2 regions of the Salinicola sp. V024 genome follow, and region 2 is predicted to be linked to the other one. Evidence: predicted binding sites of a transcription regulator. Region 2 holds the regulator's gene; the other holds the start of a gene.

Region 1 (3,396 bases), 210 kb from region 2:
GCCTGCCAGGCCGGCATGCCGAAGATCACGCTCAGTACGGTGCCGATGCCGATCGTCGAGGTCACCGCCAGCATCAAGTCATAGGCGAACATGATGATCGAGCTGATCAACTTGGCGGCGGGGCTGTAGCGGCGCTCGAGCACCTGGGTCACGGTGTAGAGCTTGAGTTTCATCAGTGGCTTGGCCAGCACCACGCTCAACACGATCAGCCCCAGGCCGAGCGAGGCGCAGAGCCACAGGCCGGAAAGCCCGTAGGTATAACCCAGCCTGACCGTGCCCACGGTCGAGGCGCCACCGAGTACCACTGCCGACAGGGTGCCGATATACATGCCGGGCCCCAGGCGACGGCCGGCAACGAGATAGTCTTCCCGGTTACGGGCACGCTTCATGCCCCACCAGCCCAGGCCGAGCATACCGACCGCATAGAGTGCGACGACGAAGAGATCCAGCATCATGTTGTCCTGTCCTGCCGCTGAGTCAGCGGCGGTTGTTATTGTCGAAAGACGATCTTGTTGGGGGTGACTGCTCGGTGTCGTTCAGCGCTGTTTGACGCCGGGTAGAATGCACAGCATCTCGAACAGCAGGTTGGCGGCGACCACGGCGGTCTGGCCGTGAGCGTCGTAGGGTGGCGAGACTTCGACCAGGTCGCAGCCGACGATATCGAGACCTTGAGCGCCGCGGATGATCTCCAGCGCCTGGGGAATGGTCAGGCCACCGATCTCCACGGTTCCGGTACCCGGCGCATAGGCGGGATCGAGGCTGTCGATATCGAAGGTCACATAGACCGGGCCGCCCTGAACCTTCTCGCGGATCTCCGCCATCAGCGGTGTCAGACTCTTGTGCCAGCACGCTTCTGCCGGCTCCACCCGAAATCCCTGCTGGCGGCCCCAGTCGAACTCCTCGGGGGAGTAACCCGTGCCGCGCAGGCCGATCTGGGCGACGCGATGGCAGTCGAGCAGGCCTTCCTCGACCGCGCGCCGGAACGGCGTGCCGTGAGCGATGGCTTCACCGAACATGTGCTCGTTGATATCGGCGTGGGCATCGACGTGGATCAGCCCCACCGGGCCGTGCTTTTTCGCCATGGCGCGCAGGATCGGCAGCGACAGAGTATGGTCGCCGCCCAGGGTCAGCGGGATGACGTCGTGGGTCAGCAGCTCGTCGTAATAATGCTCGATGATGTCGACGCTCTTCTTGAGGTCGAAGGTGTTGATTGGCACATCGCCGATGTCAGCGACCTGCAGGCTTTCGAACGGCGCGGCGCGGGTCGCCATGTTGAAGGGGCGCAGCATCCGGGATTCATCGCGGATCTGGCGGGGTCCGAAGCGGGTGCCCGGGCGATTGGAGGTGCCGATATCCATTGGAATGCCGACGAAGCAGACGTCCAGTCCTGCGGCGCTCTTCTGCGTCGGCAGGCGCATCATCGTGGCGGGTCCGCCGAAGCGGGGCATCTCGTTGCCGCCGAGCGGCTGGTTGTATGGCGATCCGTCGGTCATGGGTATCCTGGGTGTTGTGGTTGTCAGTAGTGATTGCCGAATAAACACCAGCAGGAATCATGCCAATCGTTAAGTGATTGATATATCGCGATGCTGCGAGCTTTTTGATTTATTAATGAATCACTGCGCAAGTCTAAATGATCCTTTTATGGATTAATGATTCGACAATGCATCGACAACGGATTCATCATGCCGATTCGCCATGGCCTGGGTTGATGCCAGTTTCGATGGTGAGAGGCGCGGCTGATGAGACGTTCAGCCGATGAAAGGTGCGGCCGCTGAAAGACGCATCCGATAAAAGGCGCGTCACATAAAAGGTGCGTCACGTAAAAGGTGCAGGGATGACGGATTCGACGAAAACGGAAGACGCTGCGGCTCAGCTCACGCTGGAGACGCTGGTCCAGACGGCTCAGGACCATCTGTTCATCGTCGACCGCGACGGCCATATTCTGGATGTGAGTCCGGGCAGTGCCGCGGTCTACGGCCTGCGTCGCGATGAACTTCGTGCCACGACCGTCCAGGCGCTACAGGCCAGCGGAGTATTGTCGCCCTCAGTATCGCTCGAGGTCATCCGCAGCGGGCAGCCCGCGCAGATCATGCAGCGCACGGGCACCGGCCGCCAGGTGATCGCCGAAGCGTTCCCGGTCTATGCCGACGGCGAGCTGATTCGCGTGATCAGTCGATCGCGGGATCTTACCGACCTACAGCTGCTGCAGGACGAATACGCGCTTCTCCAGCGCCGATTTGCGGAGCATCTCAAGCGCCATCACGAGCCCGCCGGAGACGAGGAAACCGCCGTTGGCGACCTAGTGGTAAAGAGTCGGATCATGCGCGAGATGGTCCACCTGCTGAAGCGCAGCGCGCCCACCGATGCCACGGTACTGATGCTGGGTGAATCGGGCGTCGGCAAGACGGCCTTCGCGCGGCAGCTGTATCGCTGGAGCCGGCGGCGCGACGGTGACTTCGTCGACGTCAATTGCGCGGCGATTCCAGAGTCGCTGTTCGAGTCGGAGATGTTTGGTTACCAGCCGGGTGCCTTCAGCGGTGCGTCGCGGCAGGGCAAGGCCGGTCTCCTCGAGCAGGCTCACGGCGGCACGCTGTTTCTCGACGAGATCGGCGAGCTGCCGCTGTCGATGCAGTCGAAGCTGCTCAAGGTGATTCAGGATGGTTCGTTGATGCGCCTGGGTGATACCCAGTCGCGTCAGGTCGATTTTCGCCTGGTGGTGGCGACCAATCAGGATCTAATCAAACGGGTCGAGGAGGGCACCTTCCGTCTCGATCTCTACTACCGGCTCAATGTCATTCCGGTGACCTTGCCGCCGCTGCGCGACCGGCGCGAGGATATCCGCGGATTGGCCGAGCGCCACCTCGAGCAGCTCAATCGTCGCTACGGTCAGGACAAAGTGGTGCATCCCGGCGCCTGGGCGGAGCTGATGAGCAATGACTGGCCGGGCAATATCCGGGAGCTGGAAAACTGGCTGGAACGAGCCTGGCTATCGGCAGAAGGCAACGTCGTGGGGGCGCCGCCGTCGAATCTGGCGGACGGCGCCGTCACGCTCAGTGACTCGGCGGGTGTCGAGAGTGAGGTGGAGGGAAACCCTGCGATGGACGCTGCGCTCGCACCGGAACAGGGACTCAAGGCGGCCATGGCCGCTCACGAGCGCCGCATCCTGGAGACGCTGGTGGCGACGCATCGCACGACCTATGCCCTGGCCGCGCGTCTCGGCATCAGCCAGCCCAGCGTGGTCCGCAAGCTCAAGCGCCATCACCTTCGGCTCGAACGCTAGGCGCGCTGATCGAACGTTAGCCGCAATGGCTCAACGGCTGATATCGACGTTGGTGTCCATGTTCGTGCTCGCCATGGCACTGACGTCCCGCGATGCCTCGTCCGAAGGCGTGGCTT
Region 2 (3,396 bases):
CCGGAAAGCGCTCTAGCGACTCCGGGAGGTTACGGGCATCGATGCTGACCGCAACATTGGACCGCGAGGGCGGCGCGCCGCGCAGCTCGTCGATCAGCGGCGCCAGCAGATTGGCCGGAAGGTTGTCGATGGCGTAGTAGCCCAGATCTTCCAGCGCCTGCAAGGCGATCGATTTTCCCGATCCCGAGAGGCCGGTGATGATGACGAGCTGCATGGTTTGTCCGTCCTGATTTAACCGTCGTCGCTGCTGTGATGGCGGATGGCGTCGACCAGCGCATCGTGCAGCGCGGCCTGCGTCTCGACCTGACGCAACTGCTGGCGGACGCTGCTCTGGCTCATGATGCCGGCGACTTCTGCCAACAGCGAGAGATGGGCTTCATCGGCCTCTTCCGGCACCAGCAGTACGAACACCAGGTCGACCGGTTCGCCATCGATCGCATCGAAGTCGATCGCATCCTCCAGGCGCATGAAACCGGCCACCGGCACCTTGCAGTGAGGGCTGCGCGCATGAGGGATGGCAACGCCGTGACCGATTCCCGTGCTGCCCAGCCGCTCGCGGCCGATCAGACGACTGAAAACTTCCTGGCTATCCAGGCTGGGTGTGTTTTGGGCGATGAAGGTGCTGAAGAATTCCAGCAGACGTTTTTTGCTGCCCCCCGTGACCCCGTAAAGGGTACGTTCGGGGGGCAGAATGCTTTCCAGTGTCATCATCAGGCGTTAACGGGCGCCAGCGCCTTGGGCGCGGGCTTGTGCCTTCTCTTTGTGTTTGACCAGTTGACGGTCGAGTTTGTCGGCCAGCGAATCGATGGCGGCGTACATGTCGGTTTCGCTAGCCTCGGCGTGTAGATCGGCGCCAGCGGCATGCAGGGTACAGGCAGCCTGTTGACGCTCCTTCTCGACACTCAGGGTGACCTGAACATTGGTGATGTTGTCGTAGTGACGCTCCAAACGAACGAGCTTCTCTCCAACATAGTCCCGTAGGGCGTCGGTCAGCTCGACGTGGTGGCCGGTAACGTTCACTTGCATGGCACGCTCCTGTTGCGGCAGATGGCACTTCGGATTGTAACCCTTTTCAGGGCACTGCAAAGTCATCGTGATCGATCTGACGTAGATTGGCGAGCGTTGGTTGATCTTCCGCTCGGACTCAAGCCAGACGTTTGCGTTCGCTGGAGGAGGGAATGCCCATGGCTTCACGATATTTGGCCACGGTCCGCCGGGCGACGCAGATTTCCGACTGGGCCAGCAATTCGACCAGTTTGCTGTCCGAGAGCGGCTTTCGCGGTGGCTCCTCGCCGATCAGCTTCTTGAGTCGGGCGCGAATCGCGGTACTCGAATAACTGTCGCCATCGCTTCGCTGGCCACCGACCTGACTCGAGAAGAAGTACTTCAATTCGAAGACGCCGCGAGGCGTGTGGATGTATTTCTGGGTGGTGACGCGGGAAATCGTCGATTCATGCAGTTCGACGCTGCCGGCGATGTCGGCCAAGATCAGCGGTTTCATGGCTTCCTCGCCGTGGGCGAGGAAATCGACCTGACGCGACATGATCTCGCGGCCGACGCGCAATAGGGTGTCGTTGCGGCTGGAGAGGCTCTTGAGCAGCCAGCGGGCCTCCTGGAGGTGCTGACGCAGGAAGGTGTTGTCGTCGCTCTTGTCGGCGCGTTTGATCAGCGCTGCGTAGTCCGGCTGGATGCGCAGGCGCGGCAGCGATTCGGCGTTGAGTTCGATACGCCAGCCCTCGGGGGAGGGCGTGGCGACGAGATCGGGAATCACGTAGTGGTCGCGACTGGTATCGAAGCGCTGCCCCGGGCGGGGTTCGAGCGTGCGAATCAAGGCGATGACGCAGTCGAGTTCGTCTTCTTCCAGGCGCAGGCGCCGCATGAGCAGGCGTCGGTCGTTGCCGGCCAGTGCCTCCAGAAACTGACGTACCAGCCGCTTGGCCTGGGGCAGCAGCGGCGTTTCGCTCGCCAGCGCGCCGAGCTGAAGCAGCAGGCATTCGCGCAGATCGCGGGCGCCGACCCCGGTGGGATCGAACTGCTGTACCCGCATCAGGACATGCTCGAGGTCCGCCGTGCTGACGCTTTCGCCGCGCTGGGCTCGGAGGCCGGCGGCGAGCTCGTCGAGTGAGCCGGTGAGATAGCCGTCGTCACCGATGGCGTCGATCAGGCATTCGCCCAGCTCGCGCTCGCGGCCGTCGAAATCCCCCATCGCCAGTTGCCATGACAGATGGTCGTGCAGGCTGGTGGCGATTGCATTGCGGTCGAAATCCGGCGCGTCTTCGCTGCTACTGCCGTTGCCACTGAGCGAGCCCGCGTTGGCATCCTGGTAGGTGTCGCTCCAGTCGCTGTCGAGCGCCAGTTGGTCGGGAATATCGCTTGCCCATTCGTCCTCGGGCGCTTCCTGAGACTCTTCTTCGGAACAGGGCTCTTCGGAATAGGGCTCTTCCAGCTCCAGCATCGGATTGGATTCGAGGGCTTGCTGGATCTCCTGGCAAAGGTCGAGCGTCGACAGCTGCAGGAGTTGAATCGCCTGCTGAAGCTGAGGCGTCATGGTCAACTGCGTGCCGACTCTAAGTTGCAGCGAGGGCTTCATGGACATGGTGAGGCGATCGTCACAATCAACGAGAAGGGGACTACGTTACTGACTGATCGGGTGGCGTGCAACGACTTATGCAGGAAAACGATGCAAGAAACATGCCAGTGGCTCGCATCAGTTGGTGCCGGTTCGCAAGGCGGTCATAGCCGGAACTCGTGGCCCAGATAGACGTCACGCACGCGCTGATTGTCGAGAATGGCGTCCGGACGACCTTCCGCGATGATCTGGCCATCGCCGACGATATAGGCGTTATCGCAGATATCGAGCGTTTCGCGCACATTGTGATCGGTGATCAGCACGCCGATTTCGCGGTCACGAAGCTGGCGGACGATACGTTTGATATCGCCGACCGAAATCGGATCGACACCGGCAAAGGGTTCGTCGAGCAGCACGAAGGCGGGCTCGGTAGCCAGTGCCCGGGCGATTTCCACGCGGCGACGTTCGCCACCGGACAGGCTCATGCCGAGGTTGTCACGGATGTGGTCGATATGAAAATCGTTGAGCAACTGCTCGAGATGATGGCGGCGTCCGGCGCGGTCCAGATCCTTGCGGGTCTCGAGGATGGCCATGATGTTGTCGGCCACGCTCAGCTTGCGAAAGATCGAGGCCTCCTGCGGCAGATAGCCGATACCGGCGCGGGCGCGGTCGTGCATCGGGGCGCGACTGAGGTCGTGATCGTCGATATGGACGCTTCCCGCATCCGCCTTGACCAAGCCGACGATCATGTAGAAAGACGTGGTCTTGCCGGCCCCATTGGGGCCCAGCAGGCCAACGATGCTGCCCTGACGCAGGGTCAGGCTGAA

The links. Region 2 encodes sigma-54, which starts transcription at its own class of promoters, with help from an activator protein. Its sites were predicted from a motif close to TGGCACNNNNNTTGCTNT; they were not measured.
Region 1: speB (agmatinase) is a predicted target of sigma-54. The motif match lies at 1,541-1,558, and genes of this name have one in related genera.

The regions. Positions count from the first base shown of each region.
Region 1 covers NZ_JBQXYB010000001.1:419,043-422,438, forward strand. The annotation lists gene ACUN9V_RS01895 (sodium:solute symporter) at 1-455, opposite strand, end outside; gene speB (agmatinase) at 537-1,493, opposite strand; gene ACUN9V_RS01905 (sigma-54 interaction domain-containing protein) at 1,835-3,280, shown strand; gene ACUN9V_RS01910 (AI-2E family transporter) at 3,311-3,396, opposite strand, start outside.
Region 2 covers NZ_JBQXYB010000001.1:627,630-631,025, forward strand. The annotation lists gene rapZ (RNase adapter RapZ) at 1-214, opposite strand, end outside; gene ACUN9V_RS02850 (PTS sugar transporter subunit IIA) at 232-708, opposite strand; gene hpf (ribosome hibernation-promoting factor, HPF/YfiA family) at 718-1,026, opposite strand; gene ACUN9V_RS02860 (RNA polymerase factor sigma-54) at 1,145-2,596, opposite strand; gene lptB (LPS export ABC transporter ATP-binding protein) at 2,734-3,396, opposite strand, start outside.